2 regions of the Pseudalkalibacillus sp. NRS-1564 genome follow, and region 2 is predicted to be linked to the other one. Evidence: riboswitches for the same ligand, from Rfam matches in the RefSeq annotation. Region 2 holds a riboswitch; the other holds the start of a gene.
The links. A riboswitch is a leader RNA that binds a small molecule or an ion and turns the genes downstream of it on or off. The one in region 2 is predicted to bind S-adenosylmethionine.
Positions count from the first base shown of each region.

Region 1: linked by a shared signal. The riboswitch ahead of ACIFPW_RS16860 (Na+/H+ antiporter NhaC family protein) and the one ahead of msrA (peptide-methionine (S)-S-oxide reductase MsrA) in region 2 are both predicted to bind S-adenosylmethionine.

Region 1 is NZ_JBITPM010000038.1:1,086-10,496, forward strand. It holds gene ACIFPW_RS16840 (M4 family metallopeptidase) at 1-1,527, opposite strand, end outside; gene ACIFPW_RS16845 (DNA polymerase thumb domain-containing protein) at 2,049-3,305, shown strand; gene ACIFPW_RS16850 (YolD-like family protein) at 3,320-3,649, shown strand; gene ACIFPW_RS16855 (alpha/beta fold hydrolase) at 3,811-4,650, shown strand; SAM riboswitch class I at 4,844-4,947, shown strand; partial or broken gene ACIFPW_RS16860 (Na+/H+ antiporter NhaC family protein) at 5,018-6,312, shown strand; gene ACIFPW_RS16865 (hypothetical protein) at 6,399-7,076, opposite strand; gene ACIFPW_RS16870 (SLC13 family permease) at 7,370-8,989, shown strand; gene ACIFPW_RS16875 (MFS transporter) at 9,022-9,411, shown strand, end outside.
Region 2 is NZ_JBITPM010000040.1:26,980-36,390, forward strand. It holds gene fni (type 2 isopentenyl-diphosphate Delta-isomerase) at 1-151, shown strand, start outside; gene ACIFPW_RS18090 (Na+/H+ antiporter NhaC family protein) at 347-1,750, shown strand; SAM riboswitch class I at 1,838-1,951, shown strand; gene msrA (peptide-methionine (S)-S-oxide reductase MsrA) at 2,051-2,701, shown strand; gene ACIFPW_RS18100 (hypothetical protein) at 2,749-4,992, opposite strand; gene cydD (thiol reductant ABC exporter subunit CydD) at 5,250-6,983, shown strand; gene cydC (thiol reductant ABC exporter subunit CydC) at 6,980-8,689, shown strand; gene ACIFPW_RS18115 (hypothetical protein) at 8,848-9,150, shown strand; gene ACIFPW_RS18120 (DNA topoisomerase III) at 9,237-9,411, shown strand, end outside.

The DNA.
Region 1 (9,411 bases), on a different contig from region 2:
GTATTGCGTAAGGGTGCGGTAGTAAATAGCGCTGAGTTTGTCTTTTCCAATTCCTGATACGGTTACCCCATAGAATGTACCGCCTTCACTCAGCAGATAAGCTGCTTTGTTCATGATGCCGCTGTTGATATGAACGCCGCCATTATCTTGAGAACCAGTATAGCGGACAGAGTAATGATCAGGGTCTCCGAATTGGGATGGGTCTGACATTGAACGAAGAGCATCCCCGGATGTACCTGGTGTATAAATATCTTCTCCGATTAACCAGTCAGGGTTATTGCTGTCGTAGTATTCTACAAGCGTTCCGAATACATCAGACATGGATTCATTCAGTGCTCCTGATTCATTTTGATAAATTAAGTCAGCTGTTGTATCAGTGACAGCGTGTGTCAATTCATGAGCAACAACATCTTCACCACCTGAAAGGGATACAAAAGTTGAGCCATCTCCATCACCATAGACCATTTGGCTTCCGTTCCAGAACGCATTATTGTAGTTGCGTCCGTAATGTACGGTGGACTTTAGTGGTGAACCGTTTCCGTCATAACTATCTCGGTTGAAGACATCTTTATAATAATCATACGTCGCTCCTGCATAGTAGTGAGCGTCGACTGCAGCCGCGTCATAGCTTGCGTTAAAGGAGTTATCCGAATCTGCCCATAAAGAGCCTGGCAGTTTTGTGCGATTTGCCGCATCATATGTTAAGATTCCGCCACCTCGCGTAGTGTCTTTCAAGTAATAAGTTGAAGAGGAAAGTAGCGTATTGAACGTTTTTTGATCACCAAGTACACCAGTTCCACTTGCCGTCTTAATTGTTCCGGTAACATTATCACCACCACCTGGCTTGCCGACTCCTTCTTTTTTTGCTTCGTGTAGAGCATTGAAGCTTGTTAGAACTTCACCACTTGTTGCATCAATTATGTATTGCCAGTTACCCGGTTCAGGCGAGAGGAAGTTCAAGGTCACATGGTAAGCATACGTTGCAGACTCTCCTTCAGTATAGACGACAAGGTTGGATTCGGGTTTTTGTTCATAGGCTGGTGAAAAACCGAGATCTTCTTCTGCTTTTTTAACGGCGTCCTGTTTCTTGAATTTTGTTGCTTTTTTAAGCTCTTTCTTCGACCCAAGGTCTGGAATAACTGTACCTGATACGGCTGTTAAAATACCACTTTCATCAACATGAGCCGTTTGAGTTGAACCATAAACAGGTGTTCCTTCATGAAGTTGTTGTAATCGAAAAACCGTAAAACCAAGATCGTCCTTTTCTTTTGATAGGATTTTAAAGGAATCCTTAGCGGAAGATCCACTAAACTTGTACAGGTTTTTCTGTTCGTTCAAGTAATCAAATAGTACTTGATTGGCATTTTGAGAGCTTGCTTTTGTTAGTTTTCCTGAAACAAAAGTAGGTGTTCCTGTTTCTTTATTCATATTCGTATCTGCTGCTGCAAATGTTGAGGATGGTGCGAGCATGGTACTAACGAGCCCCACTGATAAACCGATTGAAAGTAAATTTTTTTTCTTTCCCATTCTATATCCCCCTCGTGATTAAGATGAGCTAACATTACCATAAAAGATTTAGTATTCAAACTATTTAAACTATTTTGATAGTTAAGACCTATCCTTTTGGATAGAGTTATAGGGAGATATACCTGTTATTTTTAAAAAGGTATTGGTTCTTTAGACTCAGGAGGTGGTGTGCTAATAAATAATGGCGTTAATGACCATATGAAACGGCATATCCTGGTTCTTTTTCTGTGCGTTTAGAGATTGATGCGCGAGTATTTCTACTTCCCTATCTGTTAATGGAACAAGTGTAGGATCTCCAATACGTATGTGCTCTGATGACTAACTTTCGAGTGAATATCGTTAAGTTCATTGTTACTCTTCTTCCGGTACTTTTCGTTACTTTAGAAAAAAGGGTGATGCTAAGTGAATCGTTTTATGATTGGAAGAAAGTACTTATTGTAAAGAGAACGTATATTCGGTTAAAATACGGGTATATATAAAGGGAACAAACGTTCTTTTGATTAGGAGAAGGGGGGATACAAATGGATTATTCTAAATTTCCAAAGAAAACAATCCTATGTATTGATATGAAAAGTTTTTATGCAAGTTGTTCAGCAGTAGAGATGGGGCTTGATCCACTTACATGCTATCTCGCGGTTGTTGGTGATACCGAGCGACAGGGAAGTGTTGTGCTAGCAGCGTCTCCGGCACTAAAGAAGGAATTTGGAATACGAACAGGGAGCAGACTATTTGAAATTCCAAATAATAAAAACATTCATATCGTTAATGCGAAAATGTCTTCATATTTAAAACAATCAATGGAAATAACGAGGCTTTTTCATCGTTATGTACCATCAGAATGTATCCATACGTATAGCGTTGATGAATCGTTTTTGCAGGTTGATGGGACAGAACGACTTTGGGGGAACAAATTTGAAGTAGCTCACAAGATCAGAAATGAAATAAGAGAGACATTCGGATTACCATGTGCCATAGGGATTGGCCCAAATCTTTTAATGGCAAAGCTTTGTCTCGATCTGGAAGCGAAAGAAAAAGGGATTGCAGAATGGACTTATGAAGATATTCCTAAAAAACTCTGGCCGCTTTCCCCGCTAAGTCAAATGTGGGGTATCGGATCGCGTGTCGAGCGAACGTTAAATCGAATGGGGATTATGAATGTAAAGCAGCTTGCGCATTACCCGCTACATCTACTAGAAGAAAAATTCGGTATTATGGGAAATCAGCTCTATCATCATGCGTGGGGCATCGATCTTTCTGAAATGGGTGCGCCGATTATGCAGGGACAGATTAGCTATGGGAAAAGCCAAATTTTGTTGCGAGATTACCATGACGAAAAAGACATTCAACACGTCATTCTTGAGATGAGTGAAGAAGTTGCAAGACGTGCGAGAAAAGCCCGGAAGGCAGGGCGTACGATTAGCCTTGGGATTGGTTATAGTAAAGAAGAAGGCAGGGGTGGCTTTCACCGTTCAAGGAGTATCCACAGCCCGACTGCTATTACGCTCGAAATATACAATGTATGTCTTCAGTTATTTGAGGAGTTCTTTGGAAGAAAAACGGTTCGTAAGATTTCCATTACCCTTTCAAATATTTGCAATGATGAAGAAGTGCAGTTGGACTTATTTAACGCGTCACGCCCAAAGCAGCGGGATCTCGGATATGTGATGGATTCGATCCGTGAGAAATATGGCTCAGATGCGCTGCTTTGTGCCGTTTCATACACAAAGGCCGGTACGGCACTGCATAGAAGTAAACTTGTGGGTGGTCATAAAGCATAGAAGGGGGAAGAAGCGTGATTCGTGATCGCGGAAATATAAAATGGACGTCAATGATGTTACCTGAGCATGTGAAAGAGCTAAGAGATTGGAAAACCGAAGAGAAAAAAAGTGAAAAGCCGGTACTTGATGAACAAAGAATGGTGGAAATGAATGAAACAATATGTGAAGCAATGGCCAATCACAACTCGCTTTGTTTTCAACACTTTAGTGGGGGAGAAACGAAAACTCTCTTTGGATATGTGCACTATGTAGATCCACTTACGAAAGAACTGCGTATTATTGACCATAATGAAAAAAGGACAACGATAAAGCTGCTGGACCTTGTGCACGTAGAGTTAGAATGAAAAAAATGGAGTATCCTCTCGGATGTAAAAAAAGTTTTTCATTTCAGGATTGGGGTAAAATAAGTATAAAGTCAAACCTGAATAAGTGAGACCATCCTGTCTGGTTAGAAACGAAGGGTAAATCAGATCAGATGAATTCAAAATCCGGAGTGAGATGAAAGATGCTATTAGCTCAAAATCTTAAACAAAATACGGAAAAGATCAAAGGAATTGATATTCACTATGAATACTATAGAAATGACACAGCCGTCGATCGACCAGTATTAACGCTTCTTCACGGTTTTCTATCGTCGAGCTTCAGCTTCAGAAGATTGATACCATTATTAACAAAGGCATATACTGTTGTTGCCATTGATCTTCCTCCGTTCGGAAAAAGTGAAAAGTCTAATCGTTTTGTCCACTCTTATCATAATTATGCGGAAGTGGTGGTTGAACTTTTAGAAAGGCTTTCAATTGATCATACTGTTATGATCGGCCATTCTATGGGTGGGCAAGTAGCAATGAGAGCCTCGGCTATGAAAGATGATCTCGTTAGTAAGAATATTTTACTGTGCAGTTCAGGATATCTTGAAAAGGCTAAACAGAGTCTAGTGTATACATCGTACTTACCTTTTTTCTCGGTATACTTGAAAAGGTGGCTTTATCGAAAAGGTGTTAGAGGAAATTTGCTTAATTGTGTTTATGATCCTTCCCTTATCGATGAAGAAATGATGGATGGATATATCCAACCTTTCTTCAATGAGGGTATCTTTCGGTCATTAGTTAGGATGATTCGAGATCGCGAAGGAGATTTGTCAGAAGTTGAACTAAATCAAATTCATACACCTAGCCTACTAATATGGGGAGAAAATGACAGAGTTGTGCCGTTGAAAATTGGGAAGCGTCTCAGTAAGGATCTCCCAAATGCTAAACTGATCATCTATGAAAAAACCGGTCACCTTCTACCAGAAGAAAAACCGGAATCGATTATGAAGGATATTGAGTGGTTTTTAGGAAAATAAAGATTGATCTATTGCAAAAATTGGTAGTCATACAAAGCTTGAACCAGACTAGTTAATCAGGTAAACTCCTTAAAGGATGAGGAGTTTATTTTGATGCAGTTAATCAAAGTTGACTCATCAGAATAATGCGTGATAAAGTAAAGCTCGTTATGAAAAAGTAAAATGAAGCATGCGCTCATTAATAATTGTATATTTCTTATTAAGAGAAGTGGAGGGACCTGGCCCAAAGAAGCTTCAGCAACCTCTGATCATCAGAAAGGTGCTGCTTCCAGCAAGAGAAATCTTGAGAGATAAGTGCAAAAGCCTTCTTCTCTTGAAGTGGGCTTTTTTTATTGAGACAGAATAAAGGATGAAGGAGACATGAATAATGGAGAAAGAAATAAAGGGGAACGGCCTGGCTTTACTTCCCCTTGGAATATTTATTGTGCTTTTTATTGGTACAGCTATCATAACAAAGGACTTTTATAGTATGCCTGTTATTCTCGCTTCTCTAATTGCGGCGGGCGTAGCTCTTTCGATGAATCGAAAAGAAAGCTTTATGAAAAAAGTGGAAGTGTTTTGTCGTGGAGCAGGTAATACGAATATCATATTAATGATTTTGGTCTTTTTACTGGCTGGGGCGTTTGCCGGAACAGCTGAAAAAATTGGAGCAGTAGATTCGATTGTTAATTTAGGTATATCAATTCTACCGGCTAATCTTTTAATCGTAGGTTTGTTTGTCATTGGCTGTTTTATTTCTATTTCGATGGGTACATCGATGGGAACGATTGTAGCACTTGCTCCCATTGGAATTGGAATTGCAGAGCAAACCGGAGTTGCCCCGGCACTGGCTTTATCAGCGGTCATAGGTGGGGCAATGTTTGGTGACAATCTTTCTATGATTTCAGATACTACGATTGCGGCAGTACGCACACAAAATACGCAAATGAAAGATAAATTCAAAGTAAACTTTTTTATAGTCTTGCCAGCTGCTATCGTAACAGCCATTATTTATGGTGCTTTAACGATGGGAGAGCAAGCAACGGTTGGAGGAGATCACGCATTTGATTTCGTTACAATTATCCCTTATTTAGGTGTACTGATCGCAGCGATCGCTGGTGTTAATGTTCTTATTGTACTTGTAAGTGGTACCTTATTTGCTGGGATTGTAGGTTTATATAACGGAACATTTGGAATGAGTGGACTGATCTCCACGGTTACAGAGGGCATAAAAGGGATGGAAGACCTTGCCATGATTGCTCTCGTCATCGGAGGGATGATTGAAGTCATTAAGCATAACGGAGGAATACAATACGTATTGGACAAAATCCTGAGCAAAGTAACTTCTCGTAGAGGAGCAGAGTTTGGTATCGCCGGTCTCGCAAGCGTGCTTGATTTATCAACAGCTAACAACACCATTTCGATCATAATGGGGGGCCACTTGCGAAAAACATTTCCGAAGAATATGGGGTAGACCCACGAAAGTCTGCTAGTATTCTTGATATTTTCTCAGGTAGTATACAGGGCATGCTCCCATATGGGGCACAGGTGCTTGCAGTAGCAGGTCTTGCGTCGATTTCGCCACTCGCTCTACTACCGTATTCAATTTATCCAATCCTCATTGCTATTGCAGGAATTATTGCGATTTTCATCAACTATCCCTCTATTTCGAAAAAGGGCTAAAGTGATAGTAAACAGAATCTTGAATTAAAATTTGATATGAGCATTTAAAAAGCAGGTAGCTCAATTTGAGCTACCTGCTTTTTTTATTATCCTTCGATTTGTTTTTGAAGATGCACAATTCGTTGAGGAAGAATGTACAAGTATTCAATAAGTGAATCTAGTAAGTCGATAATTAAGTTGGCCGTTTCTTCGCTTGTAGCTTTCTCAAGACAAAGGAGGTTATTTAAATTACTACCTTTGCCTAGTAGGTGTCCTAGTTTTACAATTGGTTCTTCTAAATCAATCTGTTTAGCAAGTGTTTCTAGCTGTTTAGAAAGTGGCTGTCCTAGCTCATTTTCAGATAGAAAACTACCTGTAATGCTCTCAAGAACACGATTAGCCATTACAGCCGTTGCGGTCCAATCCTTCATGTTATGTACATTCACTGCTGAGCGATAAACACGCTCAAGGTCATCGGGTAATCTAGCTGTGCTAGTCAGTCTGCCGAGCGGCTCTCGTGTAAAAGAGGTTTGATGCACGAATAGCTCAACTTCTTCTCCGCGATCATTATGGGACGTTTTAATGAGTATGAAAAGCACAGCTTCTTTACAAATAGAGCAGCGAGAAAGCGTGGAGAACACAGCCTGATTAATTTGATAATCGAACTTCAGTTGAAATGAAGCATCGCTTCCGCATTCTGGACATTCTGTATTAGCTGATTTTGGAAGCTTTGTTTGTCCGTATTTCACAACCGAATTAATAGTAGTCTGTTGTATCTTTCTCATCATATACCCCCTGGATCGATTTTGAGCAACTTGTTGTGGATTGTGTATCTATTCTTACATTTAATCATTGAGTTTATTTATTTTGAATTATAAAAAACATATCATCAACTTATAATTTTCGCCCCAAATGGAAATTTAAGGGGGTTGAAATGAATTACTTGTATGGAAATGGAAAAACGAATCAAAAGTCCTTTCTTGAAAGAGAGTAATAAAGTACCAAAATTGTGAATTTATTGACAGATGTGGCGAGCGAATTCTACACTATAGTTTAATGAACGATAGGAGGTATGACTATGGAACAACACCTTTGGAACCAATTATGGAAAGAACATGATCGAGCAAAAGATCTCTTAACATTCGCTTCTTCACACACGCCGGAAATCCCTTCAAAAAGTTCTCAAAAAAATCCAGGTTATGCATCTGGACCAGATCCTGCTTATGATAAAAGGAAACTGACGGGGTTGATCCTCGGACCGGTCCTTTTTCTTAGCATAATGTTGTTTTTTAATCCAAATGGTCTTTCAGAAGCAGGTTTGGCCATCTTAGCAAGTACGGCGTGGATTGCAACGTGGTGGATTACAGAAGCCATTCCGATACCGGCGACGTCTCTTTTACCATTAATTTTATTTCCACTAACGGGCGGACTAAAAGGTGATTTAACAGCATCAGCTTATGGCGATAACACCATTTTTCTCTTTATGGGTGGTTTTTTGATCGCGCTTACAATGCAGAAGTGGCATTTACATAAACGAATTGCTCTTTTCATTATATCAGCAATAGGAACAAGTACAGAGAGAATTGTACTTGGCTTTATGATTGCAACAGGCTTTTTATCAATGTGGATCTCAAACACGGCAACGGCTATGATGATGGTGCCAATTGGGCTGGCGGTGATTTATCAAGTATCCGAGCAGCTTGATATGAAGCAAGAAGGGATTCCGCAATTTAATTTTGGAAAAGCCATTATGCTTGGCATCGCGTACAGTGCCTCAATTGGTGGTTTAGCAACATTGATTGGAACACCTCCTAATACCATCTTTGCAGCGGTGGTCAATGAGCTATATGGCATCGAGATTTCATTTGCCCGCTGGATGATGTTTGGCGTACCTTTAACTGTTCTTCTTTTATTCGGCTGCTGGTATTACCTTGTGAAAATGGCATTTCCGATGAATGTTAAAGAGCTGCCAGGCGGGAAAGAGGTGATTAATAAGGAGAAAGCGGATCTTGGGAAAATGTCTATGGAAGAAAAGGTCATTATGGTAGTTTTTTCTTTCACTGCGGTTGCCTGGATTAGCCGTTCCTTTGTTTTAAGTGAGCTTAATCCGAATATAAATGACACTGTCATCGCGATGACTGCAGCGCTATTACTTTTTCTTATACCAGCCCCTTCGAAAAAAGGTGCCTTTCTTTTAGATTGGGATACAGCAAAAGGATTACCATGGGGAATTCTTCTATTATTTGGAGCCGGACTCGCCATTGCTTCTGGCTTTCAGGAATCAGGACTTGCGAATTGGATTGGGGAGCAATTAACGGTTCTTGAAGGCATCCATCTGTTCGTCATTTTACTACTTGTCACATCGCTTGTTATTTTCTTAACGGAGATTACATCAAATACGGCGACGGCGACAATGATGTTTCCAATCATGGCGTCTCTATCATCCGCGATCGGAGTTCATCCTTATGCTCTAATGATTGGGGCAGGAATTGCGTCAAGCTGTGCTTTTATGCTTCCGGTTGCAACCCCTCCGAACGCCGTTGTATTCGGGTCAGGCTATTTAAAAATCCCAGATATGGCGAGAGCAGGTTTCTGGCTAAACCTAACATCTGTCGTCATTATTACACTGGCGATTTATTTTTATATGCCAGTGGTGTGGGGAATTGATCTCACTCAAATTCCCAATCAGTTAAAATAAAAGTAAGATAGAAAATTGAAGGTGATGATCAAGTGTCAGTTGTTCTAAATAACAATCAGCCATATACATCAAAAGATGCGGGTTTCTGGCGAGCGGCGGTTAGTCTTGGATGTGGAGCATTATTAGTCTTTTCGGCACTTTATGCTTTTCAACCATTGCTTCCAATATTTGTGAGTGAATTTCATTTAACGGCAACAACGTCAAGCTTACTTATGTCCATGCCCGTCATCACGATGATACCAGGACTTCTTATACTTGGCTTTGTTTCAGACCGCTATGGGCGAACAGTAGTGATGAAAATATCGCTCCTTTTTGTCCTTAGTTCATTACTAATAATGCCGTTTATGAATTCATTCCTTCTTCTGCTTATTATTCGGTGTATTGAGGGATTCTTTCTTGCAGGTATACCGGCATCGGCGATG
Region 2 (9,411 bases):
GGCATTACTTGAAAATGCAGTAGATGATAGTGAAGAAGCGCTATCAGATCAATTAAAGCGAATTGAGTTCGAATTACGAACAGCTATGTTTGGAATTGGAGCTGCATCGATCAATAGATTAAAATACAATAGCGCATTAAAAAAGAAATAGCCAGAGCACTGAGCTCTGGCTTTTTTGTATGAATAAGTTAAGGAACGATGTTCAATTTGTCTTATTTAAACCATATGGCACCAATGACTTCGAGCAACTCCACTTGCTCAGACGAATGAGGAATCAACATTATCGGTTCCCGTAGTATAGGTCGTTCTCTAGAGAGCAAACTAGAGCTTAAGGAGGGCGACGCTAATGGCCTGGTTATCCATTTTTCCGTTTATCGTTGTCATTATCATTGCGATGAAAACAAAACTAGTGATCCCCGGATTAACGGCGGGTTTGCTAACAGCATCATTTATATACAAACCTGGATTGATCATTGGTTTACAACAGTTCTATGAATTTATTATGACTGGTTTGAAAGATGAAAATAATGTTAAAATCGTCCTTTTTCTATATATGTTTACGGGCTTAATCGGATTGATGAAATATACTGGTGGGATAAAAGGATTTGTTCAAGTTGCCTCATCCAAAATCAACTCAAAAAAAGGAGCGTTATTTCTGACGTGGGTGTCAACGCTAGGAACATTTAGTGCTCCTAGTTTCCGCATTGTAACGGTAGCCCCAATCATGAAAGCTCTTTTAAATAAAGTGAAAATTACTCCTCAGGAGCTTGGATTTGTGATAGAAACGACAGCAACTCCAGTTATTGTCTTAATGCCAATTGCTACCGCTTTTGTCGGCTATATGTCATCTGTTGTGCAGCTTTCACTAAAAGCAGAAGGCATTGAAGGAGATGGCTATCGTTACTTTCTTCAAAGTATCCCTTACAACTTTTTTTCGATTAGTATTTTATTGATTGGCTTTTATTTGAGTTTTTTCCATCATCGAAAAACGCCAGCTACAGACGCAGGTAATGTGGAAAAAAAGCTTGATGATCAATGGGAAGATTGTCATCCAGCTGTGGCGAAGGATCTTCCTACGAAACCGATGAATTTATTAATACCTCTTGGAGGAGTAATTCTCCTAACACTTCTTCTTACATATTGGAGTGGTTATAAGAAGGGGTTTACTTCTTTAATCAAGGCGTTTATTGAGGCAGATGTCCTCGACGCGATGGTCTTTGCACTTCTCACTACAGTACTCTTAACGTTCATTTTCTATTTATTTCAGCGTTTTTCTTTAAAGGACCTTGTTACTTATTTTATCGAAGGTGGTAACGAGATGATGCCGGTCATCGTCTTGCTTACTGTCGTTTGGGGCTTAGCAGCTTCAACAGAAGCTCTTGGCTTCTCGTCTTTTGTTACCTCAAACCTTGATTGGATTCCTACTTTATTTGTACCACCAGTCTTATTTCTCGTTGGGGCGTTTATTTCATACTTTATTGGCTCATCATGGGGCACATGGGGAATTTTAATGCCGCTCGGTATTTCATTAGGGTATTCTACAGGAGCAGATCTACCTGTTGTCATTGGAGCCGTGTTTGCGAGTGGGACATTTGGCGCTTTTGCTTCTCCGCTAAGTGACAATACGAATACAGTTGCGAGGATCTTGCAGTTGAATCCTATGACATATGCGAAATTTAAGCTTGGCCCAGCTTTATTAGCGGCGGGATTAGCAGCAGCTGGCTACTTTGTTATCTCTTTTGTAATATAATTATTTTTATGAGTACTTTTGTATTGACATCCGTTTTAAAACCATTTATTATTGGGACTAACTTAATAATCCTTTGTTTAAAGGATCTTCTTATTCAGAGAGGTGGAGGGACTGGCCCTTAGATACCTCGGCAACGGACCTATGAACTTATGTTCAATTGGAACCGTGCTAATTCCTGCGACGAAAGTCGAAAAATGAGAAGAGGCTCGGTCTATCCAAACCCTCTTCTGTTCGAGCAGATGAGGGTTTTTTTATGCACCCTCATTTGGAAATATGTTTTAGTAGAGGGAGCGACTGATATTGCATACACTATTGGATAACGAAGCAAGAAAACAACAGCTTATTAAGACCCTTCTCTCACAAGGGATATATAAGAAGGGTGAAAAGCAACTTTATATGTTATCACTAAATGAATTAGAAAACATATATGCTCGATCAAATAAAACCATACAGAGAAAAGGAAACGGAGTGGTCATAGTGGAACAAGCAACATTTGCAGCAGGGTGCTTTTGGGGAGTAGAAGCGCTATTTCAACAATTGAACGGTGTTATTTCAACTTCAGCAGGGTTTACAGGAGGAGAGACGATTAATCCAACTTATGAAGATGTTTATTCTGAATTAACAGGCCATGCCGAATCCGTACAAGTTGAATATGATCCTTCTCTCATTTCTTATGAAGAACTTGTAGAGGTTTTCTTCGAAAATCATAATCCAACCTCCTTAAACAAACGGGGAGAAGATGTCGGAACACGCTATCGCTCAGCGATCTTTTACCACTCAAATGAGCAGGCAGAAATAGCATTATTTGCGAAAGAAAAACTTGAGCGATCTGGACGCTTCAAAAAACCAGTTGTGACGCAAATTATACCAATCACTTCATTCTATCGTGCAGATGAGTATCATCAAAGCTATCTTGCTAAGCGTGGACAGTCTTCTTGCAAAATTTCATAATAGAAAAAAGGCCTTCTCTCATTGTCATGAGGGAAGGCCTTTTTTAGTTAATCACCTTGATTGACACCTATTTGATCAATAAAGACTTTTCCTTTCTCTGATGCATTAAATTCGAATGTAAGAGCATTCATCTTCTTCGGATTAAAGGCATTGTTTGCTTCTAAGAATCGCTGCATCGGAATATTAAAGGTTTGGAGAACCGGTTCAGTAGGTTCACCATAACGTCCTTCTTCGAAGTATTTTGTTTTTGTGTGTTGAATAGGAAGAACACCTTGCAACTGCATGACGTCACTCAGCTTAACACTAGCGGATGCTCCGTTATCTGAACTAGCCGTGATTGTGAAATCAACAGGTTGCTGGTCAGATGGATCTGAAAGGTTTGCTGCTGTGAATGTTAATGAACTGTTCATTGTATAAGCAAATGGATCCTGAAGGGCTTTCTTGAAATTTAATTTGTATGCGCCGTTCTTTGAATAGGAATGATCCCATTTCAAAAAGACCCCATGAGTACCTCTTTCTTTATCGCGTCGAAATTCAAGCTCTCCTTCATACCATTGCAGCAAGCTATTAGTCTCTATGGTGATATAGGGAGATGTCGCTGTTGTGACATCAACGTCCTCTTCAAAGGTGCTATAGATATGATACGAAGGATCTTCATATTTACTAATGTATGTTGTATCAGGTAGCCATTCGAGAGCATAGCGATAATCCTCAAACATCGGTTGATAGGACTCATTTTGATGAAGCGTCGCCTCAAGAAAGCCAGCAACATATGTGCGGGCTATTTGTCGTTGTTCAGTGCCTTTAAGAAGAGGCTCTTTATTTAATAAAAGCGTGAAAGGGAAATACGTATCGTTTTCTCCCCACGTTGTGTTAAATTGTCCGTGATTGGCGCGATCAATATAAAGGGCTGCTTTCATAGCTTCTTTACTGCCAGTTAAATCAATCCCATTATACTGTCGGTCGCCTTCGAATTCCGATAAATCACTATCATAAGAACCTTGAAGTAATAAATAATTGACATCATCCACTTCGATTTTTCGATCTGAAAGTGTTTGATAATCCGTCGGTGCAAGTGCGATAACAGATTCAATATTATAATGGGAATCAAAAGTCATGTTCCCGTTATTTGGGTAACGATCAAGGTCATTGAATTTTGCTGCTAAAATGGCAGCTTGACCACCGCGAGAATGACCTATTAAAGCAATTTGATCCATCTTCACTTTGTTGAATAATGGATTATCTTTTTGAGAAGATAATTTCTCCATTTCTTCAATATGTTTAAGCAGCAACCAGGCGCGTCCATTAATGTCTCCTGCGAGGCCACCAGACCATGTTGAATTGAAGAAGTTCTCATCTACTGATACTGTTAAAAAGCCACGACTAGCGAGTAACTCACCTAAATAATTGTAGCCTTCATCTGAGAAGTCCTCCATCTTATGGTTTCCATGGACAATAAGGACAAGAGGAAAAGAACCATTTCCTTTAGGCACCCATACACGTCCATTAAGTGGCACATTGGTGTCTTTAAAGCCCCAGAACCACTCGCGTTCTTTGGACCATTCTCCAATCATACTTGAAGCGTTAACTGACATCGTTTGAATATCTACTTGCTCCCCAAATTCAGGACGTTGCTTATCCTTTCCACTTCCATATGTATAAGTAGTTACATCAAATGAGCCGTATTCTGAAGGGTTATCACTAACAGGTGAGAGCGGCTCTACATTAATAGAGAGACGATCATTCATTAAACCAGGTGTGAATAACCAGTATGAAAAAGCTGACGTTGCTAAAACACCAAACAGTAGCATGATCATAGACATTGGCTTTTTGATGCCTTTAGAAAGAGGGTATCCGAACATAGCGCCAAGGATGATACCGACTGCAATTAAGAGATAGGAGAGCGGAAGGATGTTCTCTAATTGACGAAATTGATCTAATGTATAAATGGTTATAGCAAGCGAGACTCCAATACTTGCAATGAGAAGAGAGGGTAATCTTTTGAAATGCTCTATGAACCATGTACCAATCTTAACGGTGAGCAGTGTACTGACAACTGCAATTAATAGGAAAAGAATAACGTCCATTATTTGACCCAGTCCAGTATGAAAATCAAACCCAATCGAAAAGATTAGCAGCATTGTCATAAAAAGAGCGCCGTAAGAAGCTCCTTTCCATATGGTTTTAAAGAAGGATTGTAATGGTTGAGTAAAAGAAATCAATAAATGCTTTAATTTATTTCGTTTGTGTGTATTTTTACGCGTTTTTTCAAATTCAGGTTCGTGTTCCACGCTAATCCTCCATTTCTTATCCTGCTGCTTTCATTATAGCAAATAGGAAATAAGGAAGAATGCTAAATCTAAGAATGCCTCAATTGAATAAGTAGTGGCTCGATGACTCTAGCACAGATTTCGTTCATTTAATTGTAAAAATAATCGCTGCGTAGTATTTGCTTCTCCTTTGTATAAGTCGTACAATAGGAATTAAGAATTAATGTGAAATATTTCACAAACGTATGTTTGTTGTGAAACTAAAGGTGGGGGATCAGGTGAAGAACGAACTTAAAGCGTATGCTTCAGGTTTTAAAATCACACACTTGTTTATGATTTTAGGTGCTCTTATGATTGGCGCATCCATTATTGTACAGGCTTTTCTTACAGTAGAAATAGTGAATCGGGTATTTATTGAAAAACTAGCATATTCAGACATTTCATCGTATCTCATTGGCTTACTGATTGTCATGGCGCTACGCCCTTGCGTATCTTATTTAATGGGAAAAGCAGGCGTTAACATGGCCGCTATTGTAAAACAAAGAATAAGAGAAGCGCTTTTGAATAAATTTTCTCGAGACGCACTTCTAACGTCTTACCAGGGTCAATCTGGACAGAAAGTGAGCGTTTTACTAGATGCGGTGGATGAGATTGATTCCTATTATAGTCAATACATTCCACAAGTGTTTAAAACGGCGGTTATTCCTTTTTTTATTCTAATCGCAGTTTCAACTCAGCATATTGAAACAGGGCTAATAATGATCGTGACGGCTCCATTCATTCCACTCTTTTATATTATTATCGGCATTCGTACTCAGAAAAAATCCGAGGAGAAGCTAGAGCAGATGACCGTTTTTTCTGGTCGCTTTCTTGATACAATTCAGGGTTTGACTACGTTGAACTTGTTTCGTCAATCGAAGAAATATCGCTCGATTATGGAAGAAAGCAGCTTGAATTATCGAGATGCAACGCTCGAAGTTCTTAAGGTTGCGTTTGTTTCATCCCTTATGCTTGAGCTTATTTCAATGTTAAGCATTGGGATTATCGCTCTTGAGATTGGTCTTCGTCTCATTGTGTTTAATAGCATGTCTTTTGCTACAGCCTTTTTCCTTCTTATGCTTGCTCCTGAGTTCTATCTTTCCCTAAAGGAACTAGGCAGTGCTTTTCATACTGGTAGAGGTAGCATGAGTGCAATGAAAAAGGTAAGTGAAGAACTTCATCGTGAAAGTGACGAAATGAAATGGGGAGATCGATTACTTGAAACGAAGGAGAGGCCACCACTGTTGGCGTTTAAGAACGTTTCATATCGCTATCAGGAGAGTGGATTTGGGTTATCCTCTATTGATCTAACTATTAAACCTTATAGCAATACGGCCGTGATTGGTCGGAGTGGATCTGGAAAATCGACGCTTTTGAATTTGCTTGGTGGATTGCTTCCACCTCAAGAAGGTGCCATTACCGCCGACGAAATTCCCCTAACAAGTTTAGAAGAAGAAAGCTGGTTTTCAAAGATAGGCTTTATATCACAAAACCCGTATTTGTTTACTGGAACGATCGCTGAAAATATCGCGATTGGATCAAAAAGTAGGGATAAAATACAAATCGAAGCGGCGGCTGAGAAAGCTGGTATTTCTTCGTTTATTGCTTCTCTTGAAAATGGTTATGAGACGGTTATTGGTGAATCCGGAAGAGGGATATCTGGAGGAGGGAAGCAGAGAATTGCGCTTGCTCGAGCATTTATAAAACAACCAGAGATTATTTTATTTGATGAACCAACAACGGGACTTGATTTATATACAGAAAAAGTTCTTCATACTTCGATCAAAGAACTATCAAAAAACGCAACAATGATTACTGTAGCACACCGTATCCATACAATACGAAATGCCGATCATATTATACTCCTTGATAAGGGAAACTTGATCGCGGAAGGAACCGATGAATCGCTTTACGCTTCAAGTGAGTTGTATCGTGATATGGTTGATACGCAGAAGGCGGAGGTCACTTTATGAGAGAGCTAGCATTTGTATGGCGTGAGATGCTGACAGAAAAACGGGATATCCTCCTCTCAATATTATTTGGTTTTATTGCGGGAATAACAGCTGTTGCCTTGTTTGCTTCTAGCGGCTATTTAATTTCGAAGGCAGCCTTATCGTTACCTGTGTTTGCATTAGCGATTTTAACAGCTGTTGTGAAATTTTTTGGACTTGCCCGCGCAGCTGGACGCTACTTTGAAAGGATATATTCTCATCGCGCGACGTTTTCCATTTTAAGCAACATGCGCGTCTCCTTTTATAAAAAGCTTGAGCCAATAGCGGCAGGGTTGTCACAGAGATATCGCAGTGGAGATCTGCTAGGTAGAATTGTAGGAGATATTGATCGACTGCAGCATTTTTACCTTCGCGTTTTTTATCCACCTATTGTTTTTATTCTCATATTCCTTGTTACGATTTGGTTTACGCTATTCTATTCTTTCGAAATTGCACTTCTAATGTTACTTGGAGTAATTTTTACAGGGATTGTGATTCCGGGTTACTTTGCGTGGAGTATTCGAAAAAAGGATCGAAAGGTTCGTTCAAGTAGAGGAGAATTTGCTGCTGATTCAGCTGAGTTTTTCGCTGGTTATCGTGATTTGAAAATCATGAATGAGGTTGAAGGAAAGAAAAGCGATCTTAGAACAAAATCCAACGACTATGGGATTGCTCAAAGCAAAGAAGGAAAAGCAGAAGTGCTTCATCAAGCCGTTAATTCATTTGTGTCTTTATTTGTAACCTGGAGTGTTATTGGGATCGGTTCATATCTTGTTACAACGGGAGAACTAGATGGCGTGTTTCTCGCCATGCTTGTCCTGATCTCTTTAACGTCCTTTGAGAACGCAGTGCCATTGGCTATCATGCCTGCTTATTTGCAAGATAGCATAGTAGCTTCGAAAAGACTGTCATCTGTAGAAGGGAAGCCAAGGGTGGAAGAGAAAGAAAAGGTGGATCTTCCTAATGAGAAAGCTTTTTCTTTGTCGGCAAGAAATGTCACTTTTTCTTATCCAAATGAAATACGAAAGTCATTAACTAATGTAACGGTTCATATTCCAGCAGGAGGAAAAACGGCTATTGTTGGACCAAGTGGTTCTGGAAAATCGACTCTTTTACAACTTTTCTTAAAGTTCTTTGAGGGAAGTGGCGCATTAGAGATGAATGATCGTTCCATTCAATCGCTTTCCGAAGAGAATATCTGGAGCAAGACGAATGTCGTCCTGCAACAAAATCATTTCTTTTCAGGTACGATTCGTGATAATTTGCTTCTAGCCGGAGAGTCATTATCCGATGAAAAGTTAATGGAAAGTCTTCAAGCTGTCCAGCTAGAACATTTTTCTCTCGATTATAGCGTGCACGAAAAAGGATCGAACCTTTCTGGTGGTGAGCAACAGCGCCTCGCTATCGCCCGTTCCTTCTTAAAGGGTAAACGAGTCTGGTTATTAGATGAACCGACTTCCTCAGTCGACCTTCTTACTGAAAGGTCAATTCTCAAGCATCTTTTTGAACAAGCGAAAGAAGATACGCTTCTACTGGTCAGTCATCGTTTAAACAATCTTGAACAAATGGATCAAATTATCGTAATGGATTCAGGGCAAATCGTAGAAAGTGGTACGTATAAAGAATTGATGAAAATAAAGGGCTATTTCTATCAAATGAGAGAAATTGAGAAAAGTGTCCTTCTTTAATATTGATGGAGTCTCATCTTCCAATCGCTTACTGAAGGAAAATAGCGATTGGAAGTTTTTTTGTTGACTTTTTTAATGGACATGTTGATTTGTGAATCAATAGAGAATCGACCTTAGAACTAATGCTATGACAAAAAGAAGGGGGAAGTCTTCTTTATATGGAATTTTATAGGGATGATCTGAAAAGGAGGGGGTTTATTGTTAAACAACGTGAGTGTGTAACCGTGAAAGTACCTAATATGAAACAAGCGCTAGCCTTTTGTACGAAAGTTTTGAATTTCGAGGTATCAAAAGAGGGTGGCCCTAAAATTGTGAGCCTTGTTCATGAAAACATACCAATTGTTATAGAAGAGGAAGCGGTTCAATCTGATAATAAAAACGTGCTGCTCGGAATTCCATCTACTAGCATTCGTCAGGATCCTTTTGATCCAAGCGCCTTAGCGATAGTTGAATATAGTTAGGATCGTTAAAACACCTACTACCATATACGATCACATGTACGATATACTAATAGCTAGCGTATTTTTTTGAGAGAGGAATGTTACCTTTGGCAGCTGTTTGTATTATCGCCGAAAAGCCAGATCAGGGAACGCGTCTTGCCGCCCTTTATCCAACCGAAAAAAAACAAGGATATCTCTATATTAAACCTAATCCTGATTTTCCTGATGGAGCCTATATGACTTGGGCTGTAGGACACTTGTGTGAACTCGTTCCACCTGAAA